Regions from separate parts of the Secundilactobacillus muriivasis genome, predicted to be linked through region 2. Evidence: riboswitches for the same ligand, from Rfam matches in the RefSeq annotation. Region 2 holds a riboswitch; each other region holds the start of a gene.
What was found. Region 2 has a riboswitch for thiamine pyrophosphate ahead of ACYVR3_RS12300 (ECF transporter S component). Riboswitches for the same ligand answer to the same signal wherever they lie in the genome.
Positions count from the first base shown of each region.

Region 1: linked by a shared signal. The riboswitch ahead of ACYVR3_RS00465 (ECF transporter S component) and the one ahead of ACYVR3_RS12300 (ECF transporter S component) in region 2 are both predicted to bind thiamine pyrophosphate.
Region 3: linked by a shared signal. The riboswitch ahead of tenA (thiaminase II) and the one ahead of ACYVR3_RS12300 (ECF transporter S component) in region 2 are both predicted to bind thiamine pyrophosphate.
Region 4: linked by a shared signal. The riboswitch ahead of thiS (sulfur carrier protein ThiS) and the one ahead of ACYVR3_RS12300 (ECF transporter S component) in region 2 are both predicted to bind thiamine pyrophosphate.

Region 1 covers NZ_BAABMI010000003.1:62,618-68,558, forward strand. The annotation lists gene ACYVR3_RS00450 (CDP-glycerol glycerophosphotransferase family protein) at 1-880, shown strand, start outside; gene ACYVR3_RS00455 (peptide chain release factor 3) at 1,042-2,610, shown strand; gene ACYVR3_RS00460 (YkoF family thiamine/hydroxymethylpyrimidine-binding protein) at 3,180-3,782, opposite strand; gene ACYVR3_RS00465 (ECF transporter S component) at 3,795-4,412, opposite strand; TPP riboswitch at 4,506-4,595, opposite strand; gene ACYVR3_RS00470 (C69 family dipeptidase) at 4,781-5,941, opposite strand, start outside.
Region 2 covers NZ_BAABMI010000055.1:9,635-15,575, reverse strand. The annotation lists gene pyrE (orotate phosphoribosyltransferase) at 45-677, opposite strand; gene pyrF (orotidine-5'-phosphate decarboxylase) at 670-1,392, opposite strand; gene ACYVR3_RS12305 (MFS transporter) at 2,088-3,323, shown strand; TPP riboswitch at 3,542-3,631, shown strand; gene ACYVR3_RS12300 (ECF transporter S component) at 3,768-4,340, shown strand; gene ACYVR3_RS12295 (ABC transporter ATP-binding protein) at 4,358-5,812, shown strand; gene ACYVR3_RS12290 (energy-coupling factor transporter transmembrane component T family protein) at 5,809-5,941, shown strand, end outside.
Region 3 covers NZ_BAABMI010000033.1:43,403-49,343, forward strand. The annotation lists gene tkt (transketolase) at 1-1,228, opposite strand, end outside; gene ACYVR3_RS08835 (SDR family NAD(P)-dependent oxidoreductase) at 1,789-2,562, shown strand; TPP riboswitch at 2,608-2,704, shown strand; gene tenA (thiaminase II) at 2,765-3,424, shown strand; gene ACYVR3_RS08845 (GNAT family N-acetyltransferase) at 3,855-4,331, shown strand; gene ACYVR3_RS08850 (vitamin B12 independent methionine synthase) at 4,762-5,892, shown strand.
Region 4 covers NZ_BAABMI010000046.1:27,042-32,982, forward strand. The annotation lists gene ACYVR3_RS11340 (PhoH family protein) at 1-111, opposite strand, end outside; partial or broken gene ACYVR3_RS11345 (flavodoxin family protein) at 498-1,204, shown strand; gene ACYVR3_RS11350 (ECF transporter S component) at 1,366-1,917, opposite strand; gene ACYVR3_RS11355 (acetylornithine deacetylase) at 1,944-3,254, opposite strand; TPP riboswitch at 3,293-3,393, opposite strand; gene thiE (thiamine phosphate synthase) at 3,405-4,037, opposite strand; TPP riboswitch at 4,356-4,447, shown strand; gene thiS (sulfur carrier protein ThiS) at 4,593-4,793, shown strand; gene thiF (sulfur carrier protein ThiS adenylyltransferase ThiF) at 4,807-5,454, shown strand; gene ACYVR3_RS11375 (thiazole synthase) at 5,467-5,941, shown strand, end outside.

The DNA of each region.
Region 1 (5,941 bases), on a different contig from region 2:
AGCCTGGGTCAAGAAACCGAATTACGTGACTTACATTCAAACTTGGCACGGAACACCACTGAAGAAGTTGGGCTTAGACATTGAAAACGTGTCGATGCCGGGCACCACGACCAGCAAGTACCACGCGAACTTCGTTAAGGAAGCGAACCGTTGGGATGCACTGGTCTCACCAAATGATTATTCAACCCAAATCTTCCGGTCGGCCTTTGGGTTTAACAACCAGATTTTAAAGGTGGGGTATCCACGAAACGACGAACTCATTAATTCGTCGACAAGTGATATCGAAGAATTAAAGGTGAAGTTAGGCATTCCGTTAGATAAGAAGGTCGTTTTATACGCGCCAACTTATCGGGATAACCAATTCGCTGAAAAGGGTAAATACACCTTTGAATTGCCATTTAGCTTGGATGATTTCAAGCAACAGTTTGGTGAGGATACGGTTTTGATTTTACGGATGCACTACTTGATTGCTAACGCGTTAGACATTAGCGACTACACGGACTTCGTTTACGATTTCTCAAGTCATCCAGATATTTCAGACCTGTACCTCGTCTCAGATATGCTGATCACCGATTACTCATCCGTGTTCTTCGATTATGCCTACCTGAAGCGGCCAATTTTGTTCTATCCGTACGATTACCACTTGTACAAGGACGAATTGCGGGGCTTCTACCTGAACTACGAAAAGGACCTTCCAGGCGCCATTGCCAACAACGAGACCGAACTACTCGCTGGGGTGGCAGATTGCTTGAAGCAGCCTGATATGAGTAATGATAAGCAGTTTATGAAGTTCTACGACCGGTTCTGTGCGATCGATGATGGGCTAAGTTCCCTGAAGGTCGTCAACTACGTCGTGCACCAAATTGAAAAGAACGGTTAATGATACCGTAGTGAGATCCCAATGGTTAGTTGTTGATGACCAGTGGGATTTTTCGCTGTTACGTCGGTTAGTTTCTTACGGCGGTTAGCGACAAGCGATGGTTAATCGTGTTATACTAAAAAATAGCGTGATTTTGAACGATAGGTGAAAGGAACAACGATATGACATTATCCCAAGACGTCGCAACACGGCGCACATTTGCAATTATTTCTCACCCTGATGCTGGGAAAACCACCATTACCGAACAGTTATTGCTGTTTGGGGGCGTAGTTCGTCAAGCCGGAACGGTTAAGGCGAAGAAGAGTGGTAATTTTGCTAAATCCGATTGGATGGAAATTGAACAAAAACGTGGGATCTCGGTAACGAGTTCCGTGATGCAGTTTGACTACGAGGGGAAACGGATCAACATTCTGGACACCCCCGGACACGAAGATTTTTCTGAAGATACGTACCGGACGTTGATGGCCGTTGATTCAGCCGTCATGGTCATCGACTCTGCTAAGGGGATCGAACCCCAAACCAAAAAGCTGTTCCAAATCTGTAAGATGCGGGGCATTCCGATTTTTACCTTCATGAACAAGTTAGACCGTGATGGTCGCGATCCGTTGGACTTGATCGCCGAATTGGAAGAAGTTTTGGGCATCGAAGGTTACCCAATGAACTGGCCAATTGGGATGGGTAAGGAATTGAAGGGCTTGTACGACCGTTACCATAAACGGGTGGCCTTATTCCGGGCTGATTCTGATGAAACCACGTATTTGCCATTAGACGAAAATGGGGATATCAGCGATGATCAACCATTGAAGACCAACTCGTGGTACCAAGATGCGCGGGACAACATCGAGTTGATCGAAGACGCTGGAAACCAGTTTGACATGGATAAGATCGCCAGTGGGGATCAAACGCCAGTCTTCTTTGGGTCCGCTTTGGCGAACTTTGGGGTCAAGACGTTCTTGGAAACGTACCTCCAATTTGCGCCACAACCAGCAGCCCACCATACCCAAGAAGATGATGACGTTGAACCAACTGATGACCAGTTCTCAGGGTTTGTCTTCAAGATTCAAGCCAACATGGATCCGAAGCACCGTGACCGGATCGCCTTTGTGCGAATCTGTTCTGGGATGTTCAAACACGGGATGGATGTGACGTTGGGTCGGACGGGTAAAACCATGCGGCTATCCAACGTGACCCAGTTTATGGCGGACACCCGTGAAAACGTGGATACCGCCGTGGCAGGGGATATTATCGGCCTCTACGATACCGGTAACTACCAAATCGGTGATACGATCTACACTGGTAAGCACAAGCTTCAATTTGAAAAGTTACCACAATTTACGCCAGAACTGTTTGTGCGGGTCTCAGCGAAGAACGTGATGAAGCAAAAATCGTTCCACAAGGGAATCCAACAACTGGTTCAAGAAGGGGCCATTCAACTGTACACCTCTTATACGACCGGGGATTACATCCTTGGGGCCGTTGGGCAACTTCAATTTGAAGTGTTCCAGTTCCGGATGAAGAACGAATACAACTCGGACGTTGTCATGGAACCAATGGGCCACAAGATTGCTCGCTGGATCGATCCAGAACAACTGGACGAACGGATGTCATCAAGCCGAAACTTACTGGTCAAGGACTTGAACGAGGAACCACTGTTCTTGTTTGAAAACCAGTTTGCGGAACGTTGGTTTAAGGATAAGTATCCGGACGTGACGTTGACGGCGAAGTTGTAGTTTATCGATAGCTAATAGTTAAAAACGTGATCTGAAAGTCGATGATTGACTTTTAGATCACGTTTTTTGTTGTCGCTTGTGTCCAGCGTAAATGTGCGGAGCGAGACGGGTTGAGAGCGTAATGTAAGGGCACTCCGGTGAAAGCGCCCGGGTCTGGCGGTTTTATCGAAGTGCCCTTACATGCAGCTCTCAGTCTCGCGCAGCACCATTCGGCGTGGTGGCCAGAAAGCGCGTGGTTGACAAGTTTCTATAACTTCAGGAACCCTGGAAATAACAGTTTAAGTGGCGCCGAATTTTGTAGCCTCAACGAGCGCTTTTCAATGCGGCTTTGGTGAGCGAAGCGATGACAAACAGCCTACACCCAAATCGCACCCAAATCGCACCCAAATCGCACCCAAATCGCACCCAAATCGCACCCAAATCGCACCCAACACTTACGCTGGACATAAACGACAACAAAAAACGCAACAGGCATATGAACTAGCACTCGAAAATAAGCCGTCAGAGTTGAAAGTTATCAGCCTGTTACGTTTTTGTTGTTTATTGATAAATCACGCATTAGTGAAGCACTACTTGAGCGAAGGGCTATTCACCGAAATTGTGGCTTCAAGAACGTAGTGGCGAATGTGCTCATGCGCATAGGCCAAGGCATCATTGAAGTACTTGAACAGTTGATCAACCGTTCCGGTTAATTCAGTGGCGTAGTGCATGCTGGTGGGGTTGAGGCCTTGTTCTTTGGCAAGATCAACGATGGCGCCGATTTCGTTCATATAATCGTTATCACCAAAGGCGTAAAACGAGTATTTGCAATGAACGTTAAAGTTTTGAACTTGGCTTGCATCAACTAGGTCAACCACCTCAGCGTTCAAATAACGGTCAGCGTCGACGTCGCCGGGACACCCTTTGGAAAAGGTGAGTTCAAATACTTCGTGGACGTTTTCGCGATAAGAAAGCTGAGTCGCCGCTTTGACCACGTTGATCACGTTTTGTTGATTACCGCGGTATGTCGTACTGAATAGGTCAGTCTTGGACCAGACGGGTAGGGATTGCTGATTTAATTGATTAATTGCGGTTGTGATGATATCGACAAATTGGTCGCTCATCGGATAAATGCTAAGTTTGCAGCCGGTAATATCAATGGAACCGTCTAAATTACAAAGTGGTGCTGTCATTGGGAATACCTCCTAAACGTGTGCGCTAACTTGATCGACTTTGAGAACGTGAGCCCGCTTTAAAATGCGGTGAATCAATGTGACCAACCCAACTGAGAAAACAAGGTTGGAAACGAGGCGAGTTAAAAATAGAGCGGCCAACATTGGCAATGAGAACTTAATGTAGCCGTGAATAAAGAGTGCTGAAGCGAAGGTAATGATCGTCGAAAGAATGGCGGCAACGGTCAGTGATCGAACGTCAAAACGCCGGTATTTGAAACTTGCGAATCCCAGCTCGCTCCCCACACCTTGGAAAAAGCCTGCAACAAGGGCGATAATGCCGAATTGGCCGCCCGCAAAGCTTTCGACCAGAGCCCCAATCATTTCGCTTAACAGTGGTGCGCCTGGCAGTCGAACGATCATGTAGGCAAGTGGCCCACCCATGCACCATAGGCCAAAGAGAATTTCCCCAACAAACTGGCCCAAGCCAAGCGGGGTTAGGATGGCATAAACTAAGGTGTAGATCCAATCGGAAACCACAAACATGAGGCCGACAAAAATTGAAATAATTGCAACGGTGATGACATCTCGCAGATGCCAGTGAAATTGATGTTGAATCGTAATCATCTCCTTAAAGTTATCAGCGAACAAAAAAACAGCCCGCGATTAAAAATCGAGGCTGTTTGAGCAATTGAAACGGTTTCATCCATGATTAATCAACTAAAATAAGCTTATCGTTAGACGGTCGGTTTCAAGAGAACTCCCTTCGCTGGTATTAACCAGATCAGGTTCAGCGGGTGTAATCTCAGCACAACGGCACCCCGATTCTTGATTAAGTCTAGCGTACGAGGAAACCGGTTAAATGTCAAACAAAATTATGATTAATTCGATTAACGTCCGGTTATTTGGCCGATATAGTGAGGTTGATGGTTCAATAGTAAGGATAATCACGTCACTTGACGATAACTCAAAAACACCAGCATTCGCTGATTCCACGAATGCTGGTGTTTAGTCGTTCATTATAAATTCACATCCATATTAAACGTTAGCTTCGACAACGTTAAGCCTTGTTCGAATAACTGGTTGATCAATTGCGTCGTGCGTTCCTGAGTAGCGTCAGCAATCGCGCGATTTTGGGCTGTTAAATAAGCAGTCAATTCCGCGCCATCTAATTGCTTAGCTGCAGTATCCGTCGCCGCAACGTGAGCGGTGAAAGCCTGCTTTGAAGCGGTCAGAAAATCGATATCTGGTTGAATAAATTCAGCGTAGTGGGATTCAACCAAGACGGATAATTTCCGGTACAGCCAGTAGGCACTGACGTTATCGGCGTGCAGTGGCGTTGCGCTGTAGGTTGGGGCGGTGTCCGTTGCATTTGCAAAGAATGGAACAAACGGACTAAAGGCTGGAACGCCTAAACAAAGCCACATGATGGCCGACTGAGCAGCTGGCACGTCATTCCGGAGTTGAAGGACGTGGGAATTTTGGGTCCGGTTCATCGCAATTGGCCGGAACTTTGTTTTGAGCGCTTGTGGGCCGCGTCCCAGTGGATCATAGTCGGTTTCATTGTAGTGGGAGCCCAAGATAGCTGATACGTCATCAACGCTAATTTTACGGTTTGCATGGCAGATGAAGGGCAGGTCGGATGAATCGGGTTCCTGATGCACATCGGGAGTTAAATACCGTTGGCCGTACCAGACACGTGGGGTGTTGTAGTGGCGGTCCTTTTCGGTATCCGTTCCGAAAATTCGACGGAAGTTCCAAGTTGTTGGGTCCGGATTCAAGTGGTGCTCACTGACGAAGTCTTGAATGCCAGCTGACCACATAAATTGGTCAGGATCATCGAAATCTACGTTTTGAATGGCAACTTGATTGGCCGTCACAACGTAGGCATCGTCCGGAATGCGTTGGGCAACCCAGTGATGACCGGTAACGATTTCCATGTACCAAGCTTCATCGTGGTCGGCAAATAAAACGGCGTTGCCTTCAGGGGAACCGTATTGCTTGATCAAGTCACCAAGTACGCTAACGCCGTGGCGCGCAGATGTGATAACGGGAAGGACCATTGTTGGCATCGTGTCTTCAGCAAGACCATCCGGAACTAATGGATCAAAGGCCAGTGCTTTAGGGTTACCGTAAACACTTTCTGTGGCGCTCATAGCAACGTTATTAGCGTTAATGCC
Region 2 (5,941 bases):
GCATGATACTCACCGACAGACTTTTATGTTTCAATTCACGTTAATTATGCTTCCCACTTCCATGGGTCTTCGCGCCATTGCTTCAATGATGCCAGCTCAGCATCCGTAATATCATGCTTTTCATTAGCTAATTCAACCAACGTGCTGTAGTTCGTCAACGTATGCAATGATAATTTAGCGTCGTTAAAATTCGTCGTGCTATCTGGCAATTCGTAAGAGAAAATCCCCAAGACGCCGAGCACCGTGGCACCAGCTGCTTGAACGGCCTTAGCGGCACCCAGAACGCTACCACCAGTTGAAATCAAGTCATCGATCAACACGACTTGGTCGTCAGCCGTCACTTGACCTTCAATTTGCTTCCCAGTCCCGTGATCCTTAGGCTTTGAGCGCACATAGCTCATTGGCAAGCCCAAACGATCAGCGACCAAAGCAGCGTGAGGAATCCCAGCTGTGGCAACCCCGGCAATCACCGTCGCCGTTGGAAAAGTCGTCTTGATATAGTCGGCTAAGCCATCCGCAATGTGTTGGCGAACCTTTGGAAAGGCAATCGTCCGGCGGTTATCAGTATAGATTGGTGCTTTGATACCGCTAGCCCACAGGAACGGCTTGCTTGGTGATAAGGTAACGGCGTTGATGTCTAATAAATCAGCTGCGATTTGACGTGCAATTTCAGTCATTTGATAGTCCCCATTCTTTTGCGATAGTTTGGTATGCTGCTACTGGATCACTGGCTTTGGTGATCGAACGACCGACTACTAACCCGTTACTGCCTAATCTAGCAGCTTCGGATGGCGTCACGACCCGCTTTTGATCGTCAACACTGTCGCTGGCTAACCGAATCCCAGGATTGATGCATAGGAAATCTTGCGACGTTGCTTGGTGAATTCGGGGATCTTCCAAGGCAGAGGAGATGACGCCATCTGCGCCACTCTCCTGGGCTAATTGAGCGTAGTGCTTAACGGATTCCGCTAAGCTGACCGTGACTAACTGTTCGTCTTGCATCTGTTCTTCGGAAGTCGAAGTCAATTGCGTGATTGCCAACAGCTTAGCTGGTTTCACGCCGGCCTTTTCACTTCCGCGTAACAAGCCCTGCTTAGCCCGGCGAATCATTTCAGCACCACCAGCGGCGTGAACGGTCACCATTGACACTTCTTGTTGCCCTAACTGATACATCGCTTGTTCAACCGTGTTTGGAATATCGTAGAGTTTCAAATCCAAAAAGACGTGGATGCCCCGTTTCCGCAATTCAGCTAGAATCTTAGGGCCTTCAAAGTAGAAGAGCTCCATCCCAACTTTTACAAATAAGTTCTCTTGGTGGTCAAATTGATCTAAAAACGTGAACACTTGCTCTTTATCTTCAAAATCTAACGCAATAATAATTGGCCGCACGATTCTCGTCACCTTTCTTTGCAATCAACCCGCTCAGTCATTTTCGTTTACCACCTGCGTAAAAAACCGTTCAGCTCACGGCTAAACGGTTCACTCGTCCCCACAAGAAGTGGCGGTTGGTCGTAAACTTATTAGTCTCTCTGGGCTAAGTTAAAGTTATCTATTTGACTTAAGCTTAACGCAGGGAGCGATTTGCGTCAAGTATGTTTTAAGGATGGGCTTACGCTTGTGTCCAGCGTAAGTGTGCGGAGCGAGGCGGTCGGAAGGCGGCGTGTAACGGCCTCTAAGGTAAACTACCGGGTTTTGGTAGTTTGGCTTAGAGGCCGTTACACATAGCCTTTTGCCTCGCGCAGCACCATTCGGCGTGGTGGCCAGAAAGCGCGTGGTTGACAAGTTTCTACAACTTCAGGAACCCTGGAAATAACAGCCAAAGTGGCGCCGAATTTTGTAACCTGAGAGCGCCGGTTTCATGCGGCTTTGGCGAGCGAAGCGACGATAAACAGCCAACACCCAAATCACACCCAACACTGTCACTGAACACAAACGTAAAGAAGTAACAAACCACTCACACAACATCAAACCTCAAAACTTCTGCTTGCATCGACTTCAAATCTATGGCAAAATACTCCCAACAACTACGGCACGAACCGTAAAAAATAACGCTTGCCTGTGAGCAAGCATTTTGGAGGAACTGAATAATGGAAACATCAACTGTACGCGACCACGCGTTAACAACCAACCAGAAGTGGACGATTGCGTCAACCTCGGCGGGCTTTGCACTAGAGAACATGGACGTTTTATTTCTCTCGTTTGCCCTATCATCGATCATCGCTGATTTACACATCAACGGTGCCGCAGCCGGATTGATTTCATCGATCACTAACTTAGGGATGTTAGCGGGTGGTATTTTGTTTGGCCTGATTGCCGACCGTTTCGGCCGGGTGCGGACCTTCTCCCACACCGTTTTCATTTTTGCTTTCGCCACTGCTGCCATGTATTTTGCTAGCAACATCACTTTGGTTTACATCTTCCGCTTCATCGCCGGCGTTGGGGCTGGTGGGGAATACGGCGTTGGGATTACGCTGATCGCTGAAAACTTTAATCGTAACAAAATCGGTAAAATGACGTCGATTGCAGCGATTGGCGGTCAAGTTGGGGCGATCCTCGCTGCCATCTGTGCCGCAATTATCTTACCAATGCTCGGCTGGCGTGCCCTCTTCGTCTTCGGCCTTGTGCCCGTTGGATTGACCTACTTCATCCGTCGCCACCTGCACGAAAGCGACGAATTCATCGCCGCTCGCAAAGCTGAAGTTGACCCCAAGAAAACGGTTCGCATCAGTGCCCTCTTCAAAACACCAGCCTTAGCTTACCAAACCGTTGCCTTAATGGTCATGGTGGTCGTTCAAATCGCCGGTTACTTCGGATTGATGAACTGGTTGCCTTCCATCATGCAACAAAAGCTTGGCTTGAGCGTTTCTGGCTCTTCCGTTTGGATGATTGCCACCATCGTTGGGATGAGTATCGGGATGATGACTTTCGGCAGCATCTTGGACTACTTCGGTCCACGGCGGGCGTTTGGTATCTTCCTGATTGCTTCAGCCATTGCAGTATTTGGCATCACCCTCGCCTTTAACCAAGTCACCTTGTTGATTGCCGGTGCCATTCTAGGCTTCTTCTCCAACGGGATGTTCGGCGGTTACGGTGCGGTCATCAGCCGCTTGTACCCGACTGAGATTCGCTCAACTGCCAACAACGTGATCGTCAACGTTGGTCGGGCCATCGGCGGATTCTCATCCGTTGCCATCGGTTTCCTGATGGACCACTACTCACTGATGGTCGTCATGGGCTTCCTCGCCGTGCTCTACCTAATCAGCTTCGTCACCATGCTGACGATTCCAAACTTAAAGCGGTTGGGACAGGTCAACGAAGCTTAGTGACGAACCGCTAAACTCACTGAATTCATCAAAATAAACACACGCCGTGGCGTTTAGCCTAGCGTGTGTTTTTAGTTTCACGAATAACCATCAATTGATCGTCCAGCCCACTGTCAATCACGCGCAAGTCCATGCTCGACTAATCCCGGTTTGGCACAGACCAATCAGAGATAATCATTGCAAAATACCCGGCTGGCGTGTAGACTTTAGAGTGAACTAAACGTTATCTGGGGTGCCTTTTGGCTGAGATACACCCATTGAACCTGATCTGGTTAGTACCAGCGAAGGGAGCATAATACTTTTTTAATCGCGATTAATTTAATCAAGCCAAAAGGACGAGCCAGAGATGAACTAACGTTTATCTCTGGCTCGTTTTGCGTCCGACGTTGACTTGATCACTCAACGTCACCGTTTAGGCCATATTATTGAAAGAAGGAATTATTCATGAAATATTCTAACGCATGGCATTTGCGCGACATTATCTTACTTGCATTGATCGCTATTTTCTTCGGGGTCATTTACTGGGTCATTGGACCGGTCTACAACATCTTGACCGTAGCTATGACGCCAATTGGCTTAGGACCCGCTGCCAACGACATCTTGATGGGCGTTTGGTGCATGGCCGGTCCACTGGCTGGTTACTTGTTCAAAAAAGTCGGTTCGGCAACCTTAGGTGAATTCTTGGGTTCCGTGGTTGAAATGTTTTTTGGCGGCCAATGGGGCGCTGCAACCATGATTTCCGGGGTCGTTCAAGGGGTCGCTTCCGAACTCGGCTTCGCCTTCACTGGCTACAAGCGTTACGACTGGTTCAGCCTGAACCTGAGTGTGTTGACCACCACCATCGTGACCTTCGCTTGGGACATGGCACGTAACGGTTACGCCGCCTACCACCTTGGTCTATTAGTGGCCCTCTTCGTCATTCGGTTAATTTCCATGTTTATTTTCGGCGGCTTGATTTCTAGAGCCATCGTTAACCTGCTCGACCGCACCCACTTGCTTCCACAAACTTCTCGTTAGAATTGAGGTCTCACACCATGGCAACCGTTTCTGTCAATCAACTTTCATTCGCATATCCGAGTAACGATGACGCCAGCGTTGACGCTCAGTTGACTCTGGATCAGCTTTCAGCGGAATTTCCAACGGGGCAGTTTTCACTGCTCACCGGCCCATCCGGTTCTGGCAAATCCACCCTGTTGAAACTCATCAGCGGTTTGTACCCCCAGTTTGCGGGGCATCAAGTAGCTGGCGAGATTACGCTGGACGGTCAACCGGTTGACCAAATCGACGCTGAGCACCGCGCAGCAATGGTCGCCATGATGTTTCAAAATCCCAATGAGCAATTCGCCATGGATACCGTGGAAAACGAACTGATTTTCACCTTGGAAAATCAACAAGTGGCTCCTAGTGAGATGTCCGCTCGGGTTGACCACGCCCTGGCCTACGTTGGTATTGACGATCTACGACACCGGCAACTAAACAGTTTATCTGGTGGTGAAAAGCAAAAGGTGGCGTTGGCAGTTATCGTGGTCATGGCCACCGATACGATTCTCTTGGACGAACCTTTCGCCAGTGTTGATCCGGATGCGCGGCAGGTGTTATTGGCGAAGTTATCTCAACTGCAACGCGAAGAACACAAGACGATCATCATTGCCGATCATGATTTGGAAGACTATGCACCATTGGTAGACCAAATGTACCTGCTAAACGCTGGTGGCACCGAACTCACCCATCTCAGTTCTACCGAGGCCAGTGACCGGTTGAACCAGTTTACCCGCGAAACCGTCACCGAAACGTCACTGGCACTGCCTAAGCCAGAAGATGAACAGGCTCTGATTACCCTTGACCATTTGCACCTGCAAGCTGGTGAACGGGTTTTGCTAGATCAACCCGATTTTAATTTCTACCAAAACCGTGTCACCCTACTGACAGGGCCAAACGGTTCTGGTAAATCAACGTTATTGACTGCGATTGCTAAATTACGACGCTACGATGGTTCCATCAAACTGGCGGATAAAGAAGTTAGCAAACTCCGCCCCAAGCCACTTTATCGGCAACTTGGCTTAGTCTTCCAAGATGCCAGTCAACAGTTTTTAAACGTGACCGTGGCAGAAGAACTCGACCTCTCCTTGAAGAATAGCCAGCAAGCCGACTACTTCCGGGACAAGCTTGACGGCTTTTTAACCGAGTTACACCTCGATGGCCTCCAAGAACAGGTCGTCTACTCACTAAGTGGCGGTCAAAAAAAGAAACTTCAAATTTTAGAAATGCTGATGATGGCCACGCCCGTCCTGTTATTTGACGAACCCTTTACCGGTCTGGACTTTACGTCACTTCAACAGATTCTTCAACTCATGAAACAGGTCGTTCGCGACTGCCACCAAACCTACATCATTGTCAGTCACCAACTATTCGGCATCGACACCCTAATCGACTACCACGTGGCGCTGGCGGATCAGCAACTTCAGTACGTTGGGAGGCTCGCACAATGAACCCGAGTTTAAAGTTTCTGTTAGCCGTGCTGATTGCACTGGAAATTTCATTTACCAACACTTGGATTGTTAACGTGGTGCTGGCAGCGATTGGTCTATTAACGATTCTGATTCACCGGACCCCTTGGA
Region 3 (5,941 bases), on a different contig from region 2:
CGAATTCACGCACCCCGAACCAGATGTTTTTACCCAGTGGGTTGTCGGCTTCGTAAGCGTCGGCAGCCTTAACGTTAGTCTTGTTAGATGCAAACAAATCAGCTGAACCACCCCAGAAACTAGGAAGTTGTTCAGAAAGGGCTTGAATGACCCGTTGGCTGGTGTTACGGCCAGATTCGGATTCACCCACGTGACTGACGGGTAAGTCGAGTTCGGCGTGAACGGGTTTGAAGCCGGTTAAGAATTTATCAGCCAGTTCAGGGAATTGAACGGCATAAGCTTCAAACAAGGCGTTCCACTTTTCTTCAGTCGCGATGCCACGGGCCCGAACGTTTTCGTCAAAGCCGTCTTGCACGTCTGAAGGAATTTCGAATGGCTCGTAGTCCCAGTGAAGGTTTTCGCGGGCGTACGACATGTGAGCGGAGCCAAGTGGCTTCCCGTGAACGGCGTTGGTCCCAGCGTCTGGGGCACCGTAGCCAATCACCGTCTTGATATCGATCAAGGTTGGTTGGTCGGTATGTTGCTTAGCGTATTCGATAGCGGCGCTGATTTCAGCCACATCGTTACCGTCAGCCACGTGCAACACTTGCCAGTCGTAAGCTTCGAACCGCTTGGTGATGTCTTCGGTAAAGGCCATATCGGTTGGACCATCCAACGACACACTGTTGTCATCGTATAAGACGATCAGTTTACCAAGCTTCAAGTGTCCAGCAAGACTAGCAGCTTCGTGCGAAATGCCTTCCATCAGGTCACCATCACCGGCTAACGCATAGGTGTAGTGATCCATAATGTTGAAGCCAGGTTGGTTGTATTGGGCAGCTAAATGGTTTTCAGCCATTGCCATCCCGACAGCCATCCCAAAGCCTTGGCCAAGGGGACCAGTCGTTGCTTCAACGCCGTCAACCACCCCGTATTCAGGGTGACCAGGGGTTTTACTGCCTAATTGACGGAATTGCTTCAAATCGTCAATGGTCAGCTGGAAACCTGACAGGTGTAACAGACTGTAAAGCAAAGCGGAACCGTGGCCGGCAGAGAGAATAAAGCGGTCGCGGTTGACCCATTTTTGGTCAGTTGGGTTAATGTTTAAATGTTTAGTCCATAAAGTATAAGCCATTGGCGCTGCGCCTAATGGGAGACCAGGGTGGCCAGAGTTAGCCTTCTCAATCATATCGACACTCAAGAATCTTAAGGCGTTGATTGATCTTTGGTCTAGGTTACTATTTTGCATGTCATCACGCTCCTATGTCCGAAAATATAAGGTATTAAACCGATTCTGTCAACTCGTTAGCCCGGGAATGGTATAGCTGAAACTTATGATTGTTTCAGGCTAATTCCAACAAATTAAATCGGCTTGAAAGCGCGTTACCATTGGTTTTTCCGGGAAGAAGCACCTGAGGATGGTAACGAACTGAAAATTAAAGGACGTTGATTGGAATATTGAAATAATGATCATTTCAATGCGTGATGCGAAGCAAGTTAAATAAATTGAGAATCAAAAATGAGTACCTTGAAAAAATATGAAAGCAAGTTTCATAAGGGAATGGTGGCGCGAAATTCAGGAATGCACCAATCGTTTTCAAATTTGTTTCAAGAAACCTCCAAAAATTAAAGGGAATTTAATGTAATTTTTTGAAAAGGTTAATCTTATGATACTCGATTGATTGCTAAAAAGCGAGGTTCTAGCTGAATTATTTTGCAACTTCTAAAATTGTTTGGGTACGCTGCTGGTTCTGAATTCGCGAAAGGGTTAAAATTTGAGGTGAAAACAATCGATGAGGAGGACTTCAAATGACGACGTTTGATCGAAATAGTTTTTCGCTGAACGGTAAGGTGGCGTTGATCACGGGTGGCGCCCGCGGATTGGGTCAGTTTTATTCCGAGGCACTCTCGCTTTATGGGGCAGATATTTTCGTGGTGAGTGCGTCCCAGAATGGTTGGGATGACACCCGACAAAAGGTTGAGCAAAATGGTCAGCAGATTGGGTTCTTACAGCAAGACATTACGGATCCGGCCGCTGCCGACCGCATCGTGGCCGCTGTTTTGGCTCAGTTTGGCCACTTGGATATTTTAGTGAACAACGCGGGCATCCAGATTCGAAACGACGTGCTCGACTTCAACGATGAAGACTGGCAAAAAGTGATCGACGTAAACTTGAACGGGTTGTACTACTTGTCTCACGCGGCCGCCAAGGTGATGGTCAAGCAACAACACGGTAAGATTATTAACATCGGGTCGATGCAGTCGTACCGGGCAGGTAAGCGAATTTTTCCATATGCCGCTAGTAAGCACGCTGTGTTAGGACTAACGCGGGCCTATGCGGATGCCTTAGCGCCAGACCATATTCAAGTGAACGGAATTGCGCCGGGATATATCAAAACGGATATGACCACGGCGCTACAAAATGATCCTGTCCGTGGTCCTGAAATTCAAGGGCACATTCCATCGGGTGATTGGGGCACACCAGACCAATTGATGGGGCCGATGGTCTTCTTAGCGAGTGCAGCCTCGGATTACGTGACTGGCGTGATGTTGCCGGTTGATGGTGGGTATTTGCTACGTTAGACGACGCTTGCGAAACTTGTGCTATAATGACAACAGAACTTAATTTAAATTAACTAGGGGCGCAATTTGCTGAGACGGTGTCGAGCCGAACCCTTTGAACCTGTGAGCTAACCCTCGCGTAGGAAAGTTAATGTGACTTGCTAACTAACTGCCGACTGGGGATGACTCCGGTCGGCTTTTTTGCGCTTGAGGAGGACCTATTTTGACAACCTTTACAGATCAGATCCATACGGCGGCAGCCCCATTGTGGCAGAAGAGTTTTGACCATCCGTTCATTCACCAGTTGAGTGCGGGGAGCTTACCCAGTGAGGTATTTCGGTACTATTTGATTCAAGACCGGTACTATTTGAGCGAGTTTGGTAAGTTGCACGAACAGATTGCCGATCAATTAACGGATGACAAGGCCAAGGCCTTCTTGATGGCCGGTGCACAGGGCTTAAAAGACGGCGAAATTGCTGTACGTGAGGGTTTCTTTGAGCAACTCAACATTACTGATGACGAATTAGCACACACACCAATCGCGCCAACGGCGTACAACTACGTCAACCACATGTACGCGGAACTTTACCGGGGCACGACAGCCCAAGCGATTGCGGGTTTGTTGCCATGCTATTGGCTCTATAACCAAATTGGCCAGCAACTAGTCGCGCAAGGCTCACCAAAAGAGCTGTACCAACGGTGGATCGAAACGTACGATAGCGATACCTATACGGATAGCGTCAACCAAATGATCGCGCTGACAAACCAAGCAGCCGAACAAGCGGATGACGACACGCGCGCGAAGATGCAGACGTCCTTTGTGCGGAGTAGTGCGTATGAGTTGGCGTTTTGGCAGATGGCGTTGGATGAGCAAAAGTGGTAGAGCGTGAAAAAATCGGTTAAAGTGTGGCGTATAAGGGCGCCCAAGCAATATCAGCCGGTCCTTGGCTGGTATTGCTTGGGCGCCCTTATACATAACACTTTGATTTTTTTCACGCATTTCGGCGTGGTGGCCGAAAAACACAACTGCTGACAAACTTCACAAAATAAGCAAAATCTGAGAAATCCAAGCCCAAACAGAGCCGAAACCAACGCTGCCAGAAAGCACGTCGCCAGTATCACAAGGTCGTGACCAAGACGCGCTCATACCTAACGCACTACCAGAACGTACCGGAAAATACGCCACAATCAATCTAAAACCGCTAACCCCAATCTCGTTCAACCACTACTTTCTAATTTTCCCCAGCCCCTTGCACAACCCCCAACACACCAGTACAATAACTCAAAAGCAACCACGAAAGCAGATGGAAATAATGGAAATTCGAGAAATCACCCCACAAGACGACGCCCAAATGGCGCACATTCTCCGGACTTGTCTGGAACAGCTTCACCTCAACCTCCCGCACACAGCCTACTACGACCCATTTGTTGACCACTTAAGCGAGTGGTACGCCAAGACCCCGGATGCCAAATACTTCGTGGCCCTAGCAGATGACGGTCGGGTAGTCGGCGGCTGCGGTGTTGGCCCAATTGCACCAGAAGAAGGCATCGCGGAGTTACAGAAACTTTACGTTGATCCTGAATACCGGCACCACGGTACGGCAACCCAGTTATTGCCACCGTGTTTTGCCTTTGCAAAACAGCATTATCAAAAGCTCTATCTGGAGACCTTTGATACGATGTTGGCAGCTAATCAGTTGTACCTGAAAGTGGGCTTTGAACAGCTCGACAAACCGTTACCACAATCAGAACACGGGGCATGTAACGTTTGGTATCTGATGAATCTTTGAAACCGAGCAAAGCGTTGCTAGTCGTGAGTTAGGGTAGCGGTGTCAGGTGAGTATTTTTAGCGAAACTGAAAATTAAATTTGACAACTGCTCATAATCAGACTATATTTGTCATTAAATTTTAATTCGTCAAATTAAAAACTTTGAAGAGAAGAGCGTCAGTTGCGCGTCTGCAGAGAACTCCGGTTGGTGGGAAGGAGTCGTCGTTACGCTGACAAAGATGAACTCTGAGTAGTTGATGATTGGTCCGTGGGGCTGGTCATTCGGTGGCAACCGTTACGTGTTCGGGACGCGCTTGCGTCTCGATGAGGTGCGAGTGATCGCACACAGTAAGGGTGGTACCGCGCATTGTCGCCCCTTGTCGTAGAGACAGGGGGCGGCTTTTTTTATTCTTAGCAATCTTTGACGTTAACTTCCAGGAGGCAATTCAATATGACTGAAACTACTTTAACCCAATACCCAAACCGTTACGATGTCGTTGGCAGCTTATTACGGCCAGCAGATTTAAAACAGGCCCACAAGGATTTAGCAGCTGGCAAAATCACTGCCGCTGAACTCACTGAGATTCAACGTAAGGAAACGAAGCGGATCGTTGAAAAGCAAGTTGCGTTAGGTTTTAAGGACGTGACTGACGGTGAATTTAACCGCAGTTGGTGGCACTTAGACTTCTTGTGGAACTTGACCGGGGTCGATAAATACGATTACCACAAGAGCTACAAGTTCAAGGGCGACACAACGCGGACCGATAACGTTGAAATTACTGGTAAAGTTGCCGCTAACCCGGATCACCCATTCTACGACAGCTTCAAGTACCTGCAAGCAATCACGCCAGCTGACGTGCGCGTCAAGCAAACCATTCCATCACCAACGATGTTATTCCGTGACAATCGGAGTGACCGTTGGAACGAATTTTACGAAACTTGGGATGCTTACTTGGCAGACGTTGCGCAAGCTTACCACGATACGGCCTTGCACTTCTACGACCTCGGCTGTCGTTACCTTCAAATCGATGACACGACTTGGGCCTTCTTGATCAGCAAGTTAAACGAAACCAAGGACCAAGCGGATGAACATGCTAAATACGTGAAGTTAGCTGAAGATGGCGTTCGGGTGATCAACGCCTTCTTGAAGGGCTTGCCTGAAGACTTGACTGTCGCAACCCACATCTGTCGTGGGAACTTTAAGTCAACCTACCTGTTCTCTGGTAGCTACGATGATGTGGCTGACTATTTGGGTCAATTGAACTACGACGGCCTCTTCTTGGAATACGACAACGAACGGGCTGGGAGCTTTGCGCCACTAGCACGGATTTGGAACAACGCGCCAAAGAAGCGGTTGGTACTGGGCTTGATCACTTCAAAATTCCCAGAATTAGAGGATAAGGACGCTGTGATTGCGCGCATCCAAGACGCCGCTAAGGTTGTGCCACTTGAAAACTTGGCACTATCAACGCAATGTGGTTTTGCGTCAACTGAAGAAGGTAACCAGTTAACGGAAGACCAACAATGGGCTAAGTTAACCTTGGTAAAAGAAATTGCCGAAACAGTTTGGCCAGAAGCCTAACTATAATATAGAAGATTAAATTGAGACGATTCCCGGCAAGTGTCAGTTA
Region 4 (5,941 bases), on a different contig from region 2:
TAAGCCTTCTTCCAAGATGGCAATAAACTGATCTTGAGCCCCTAAAATCTGAACTTCTTGTTCTGGGTTCTCTAAAATAAATTCTTTTTCGGTTTGTGTCGTGTCAGCCAAATATAATTGACTCCTTTACTTTAGAATAGTCTCTAGTATATTATACGACAAGCTTTCGGAAAAAGCTTGCTCTTGTTACGGCGACACTGAAACTGACTTGATAGTTGTAAGTGACAATCAATTTGAGACAGCATCGATAATGATTCAGCAGCCATTTAATTGCCTATGCAGTTACTTTGACGGTTCAAACGCTAACGACAGGTCATTATGATAGAATCGCGATTAATCACTAACTTGCATATTACAATAATACTTTTCAACCTAAATTAAAATTCGATTGATCGTCAAAAACTACATTTCATCATCGACGTCTAAAAATCACGCGGCTTAATACTATTGTTTCAATAATGAATGCGGTATCATATTGCTAATAAGGAGGCGATCACGTGAAAGTTTTAGGCATTCTCGCGAGTCATCAACGCGATGGGTTAACAGCCGAGTTGCTAAAAACCGTTTTAGCAGCGGTTCCTGCACCGAACACCACCGAAACCATTTTTCTCGATGACTATCCGTTTCACCCTGACCAACCACACCAACCTGATCCGGTGCTGGATGAATTAACCGACAAGTTACTTGCCAGTGACGTTTGGGTTCTGGCCGCACCAACTTATTGGGGTGGCTTAGCTGGCAGTATGAAAAATTGCCTGGATTGTCTTCGAGGACGACTGGTTCGGTTTGACACTCGTGGTGATCCGCATCCTGACCGGTTTGAACATAAACACTACCTCAGTATTACCAGTTGTTACGCCAACACCCCAACGAACTTATTGACCGGCGTGACCGATCCAACTTTTCGAACGCTCGACAAAATCATGACGACGGCCGGGTTAATCAAGATTTATGAAATCGTCTTAACCAATACGCAGCACATGACAACCGTTCCACCCGCCAAGCTTCAGGAATGCGCCGCTACCTGCAATTATTTCTCATGGTTGCCATCATGGCCTTAATCACGATGGGGCTTCAACTGTTATTTCACGTCATTACCACAACCAATTTTTGGCTGATTTACGGTAGCTTTGTGATCATTTTCTATGGTTTATTAGCGATAATATTGCACTTTTTTACTGTCGTTAAGCACCGCCGTCATTGATTCTTGTATACAGCAGTTATTAATTCAGTGCCATTCGTACTCAACTGTTCAATTCGGCAATTTCGACACAAACAAAATGACCTTAAACGTTATCGATTAGTTCAACGCCAATCAATGATTTTTAAGGTCATTTGTTGTGTACAATAACTAATTAACCAGCATTACGAGTGAACATGTCGTAACGCATGCGCCCGGTCGAGTAATCCGAAGATGCTCCGAACCATAATGGTACCGAAGAAGATCACCGACACCAATCGAACGGTAAATAACGCCGCAATCATGCCAAGTGAATAGTGCACGTACCCTAACCGAAATAGTTCATAGCCAAACGCAACAATCGTCGTGGTCACTGAAGACGTTAATAAACTGACCCAGTCCCAACGCCGATACCGGTAAACCGTAAATCCTAATTCACTCCCGACGCCTTGAACGATGCCTGATAGTAATGCTGAAATACCAAAAGTACCTCCAAAAATTACCTCAGCAGCCGCACCAAGCACTTCCCCAACAATGGCCGAACCCGGAATTCGGGTCAGGTAAATGGCCAGTGGTCCCGCCATAATCCAGAGACCAAAAAGAATTTCGTTGGCAAACGGACCGACCGCCACGAATAGAATATTGTACAGATAATCCGTACCGACAAAAATGGCCCCAAAGATGATGGCAATCATCGCAATCAGAATAATATCTTGAAGATGGAATTGTTTTTTCACTTGGAAAACACCCTTTCGTATGTTAATTAGTCGCCAATTTGACACCAATCTAAAACAAAGTTAGCAATGATTTTGGTATATGCAATTAACTGATTTAACGACACTGATTCGTTATCGCTATGCGCCATCAACATCTCCCCAGGCCCGTAAGTAACTGCCGGAATATCATACGCCTCGAACCAGCCACCATCCGTCACCGATGTTGACATTTCAGTTTCAGGTTGTTGACCCAATTCGGCCTCATGTGCCTGACGCAATTGTTGAATTGCCGATGACGTTTCGTCAATGGTTAACGGCGGAAAGACTTCACCCTTGTCCACCAACATCGAGTCCCCACCCCAGCTAAAAATGGGTGGACAGTCTTTGAGCCACGGATCAGCTTGAGTCGCCGCAGTTACCTGAGCTTCAATTTCTTTTGTCACTTGCGCCGCCGTTTCATTTGGGTAGTAGTGGACGGTAATCCACAACCGACATTCATTGGCCACAAAGGCTGGGTGAATGCCACCTTCGATGTACGCTGGATTGATTGTATCCGTACCAGCTGGGAAACCAGGATACTGTTTCGTGACCGCCCAATAGTGTTCCAGCTTTTGAAGCGCCGTGATCACAACGGGCATTTTCTCAACCATGCTGGCTGCTTTCAACCCACCACCAGCTCGAAGCATGTTGACCCGATTGCCATCATGGTAGGTGTGTGGACTGCGCAACGTGATCCAACCAGTGATCACACCACCCTGACCCTGAAACTTCAGGTTACTGGTATCGCCCACAATCGCAAAATCGGCTCGTTCGCCCTGTTCCAGTAACGTCTTGGTTCCGGCTTCGCCGGCCTCTTCACCCACGACTGATTGAAATTTTAAATCACCAGCCAGTGGAACTTCAAACTGTTTAAGTAACTTAAACAAATATAAATAGCACGCCATGGCACCCTTCATATCACTTGAGCCACGCCCCACTAAGCGATCACCTTGTTGCACCAGCTCAAACGGATCCGTTTGCCAACGATCCGCATCCGTCACCGTTGCCACATCCACGTGGCCGTTGAGTAATAAACTATGCCCTTGCTGGCCATCGTTCCCCGGCAACGTTGCTGACACCAGTTGATCCGTCGTCTGAAATGCCTGTTGCTTGACCTGAAATCCTAATTCAGTTAACTGCTGAGCCAATTGCGTCTGTAACGGTGCGGTATTTCTCGCTGGTGGGGAAACCGTTTTAAACGCCACTAACGTTTTTAACTGTGCGACCAACTCCGCTTGTTGGGCATCAATTGCCGCCATAAGCGTATCTTTTACCGTTTGCGTTGCTACCATCCAACCCGCTTCCTTTCGTTTGACCAATAAAAAAAGCTCCTGAAGGGTCTTCAAGAGTTAGTCAACGTGCGTGTGATCAGCTTTCCTCCGCGAGTCCTAACTCTATCAGGTTCAAAGGGTCTGGCATTGCCATCTCAGCTCAGTTCGAGCACCCCTAGCTTTTTTTAATTGTGATGTTTATTTTTGGGTAACGTCAATCACCCGTTGCCGTAACTGCTGTGTTGCACTGAATGGGTCATCCGCCTTCATAATGGCGGAAACCACTGCGACACCATCGACCGCCGCCGGTTTGACCGCGTCAACGTTCGTTGCATTCAACCCACCAATCGCGTATACCGGAATCGGCACCGCCTTTTTAATGGCCGTCAACGTCTCAACGCTGGTTTGAACGGTTTCAACGTGGGTCGTGGTTGGAAAAATTGCGCCAACCCCTAAGTAATCTGCCCCTTCGCTTACCGCCGTTTGAGCCTGCGCCAACGTCTTGGTCGTTGCCCCGATAATGGCATCCGGCCCCAACAACTGCCGAGCAACTGCGACAGGCAGATCTTTTTGACCTAAATGCACCCCGGCTGCCTGCACCGCTAATGCAATATCAAGTCGATCATCGATCAATAGCGGCACCTTGAACTGATCGGTAATGGTCTTCACCTGCTGTGCTAATTCATAATAGTCACGACTTGACAGGGTCTTTTCGCGTAACTGAACAAGATCAACACCACCCTGACATGCTACTTTGATGCGCGCTAAAAATGCCGCGTTGGTCAAGTCCAACCGATCCGTCACTAAGTACAATGGCCGTTTAATCGCCATCTTATTCGCCTCCTCAAACTGGTCTAAGCCAATTTCTAACTTAAATCACGGTTAGTGTACCTGATTCAAATCTGGTTGTACAGTACCATTACTCGTTGAAATTGTCGTTTTCCTTGAATCATCGGCAATTTCAGGGTAATTTTTTTATTTTTCGGTTAGTTTTTCCTGATGTTTGCGCATTCAATCGGTAACCAGCCTAAATTACTTAACGAACCAATTATTTTGTACCGAATTGTTCGGACTGCTTGACAATCACCAAGAAATTGCTTATAAATAACGTATTGAGTCCAACGCGACTCACAATTCTCAAAAAATGGAATAGTTCGTCTGGGGTGCCGGTAACGGCTGAGATGATACCCATCGAACCTGATGTAGTTTGTACTACCGAAGGAAGACTGACTTAAATTTGATGGCGGCACTTAACCCCGCCCGAAGTCCTTCCTCCGTCAACTTGGAAGGGCTTTTTTAGTTGACGGAGGGTGTGACTGACGCACCCCATCAAGTTGACCGCACCCCTTTCTCGGTAGCTAAACTACTAAGAAAGGGGCTTTTTTTATGGTTATGGTCAATGGCGAACCAGCGCAACAAGCAGCTGGTCAAACCGTCTTCGCATTCTTAACTGGTCGACAAGCACCAGTTGACAACATCGTGGTGGAATTAAACGGTGAGATTTTACACCGACCACAATTTGAAACCACTCAGATCCAACCGGACGACAAACTAGAATTGATCTCGTTTGTCGGCGGCGGTCGTTAGGAGGCCCCATTACATGACACAACCACAACTTCAGGGACTCGACATTAACGACGTTTATACCGGCATGAAGGCCCGCAACGTGGCCGACTCAACCGAAAAGCTTAGCGCGGCACACGTGACTATCGCTGGCGCTGGCGGTCTGGGGTCTAACATTGCCATTGCGCTTGCTCGAATCGGCGTCGGCCACCTCACGTTAATTGATTTTGATGCCGTCGAACTCAGCAACCTCAATCGCCAACAGTACAAGTTAAGTCAAGTTGGCATGGATAAAGTGACGGCACTCAAGCAAAACCTGCAGGAATTTAACCCTTTCGTGACCATCGATACCGCCATCGTTGAGATTACGCACGACAACGTGGCCGATTTATTTGCCGATTGCGACATCATCTGCGAGGCATTTGACAACCCCGCCGCTAAAGCGATGTTGCTGGATGCGGCCAGTGAGTTCTTCCCACATAAGCCAATCGTGATGGCAACTGGGATGGCTGGTGTTCATAGTTCGAACAGCATCACTACCAAACAGGTTCGTCCAAACGTCTACATTGCTGGCGATAACACGTCAACCGGTGCCGAAGGCTTAATGGCGCCACGCGTCATGATTGCCGCCGGTCACGAAGCTAACATGATTACCCGATTGATTTTAGGTCACTCAACTATCTAGGAGGTCATTCACATGACAACTGAAACTGATGTACTTACCATTGCGGGTCACACCTTTACCTCACGCTTTATTTTAGGATCTGGTAAATATTCGTACGAACTCATTGATTCAGCAATCAAAAACGCCAACGCGCAAATTATTACCATGGCACTTCGCCGGACCAACACGGCCGAAGAAAACATCCTCAACTACATTCCAGAAGGCATTACGATCTTGCCCAACACGTCAGGTTCGACTAACGCTGAAGAAGCCATCCGAACTGCCCGATTAGCCCGCGAACTCAGTGGCAGCAACTTTATCAAATTGGAAGTGGTACCGGATAAAAAATACCTGATGCCCGATAACGATGAAACCGTTAAAGCAACTGAGGTTCTGGCTAAAGAAGGCTTTATCGTAATGCCTTACGTTCTGCCAGATTTAAACGTTGCCAAGCGCTTAGTTGATGCCGGGGCTGCCACGGTCATGCCATTAGCCGCGCCAATCGGGA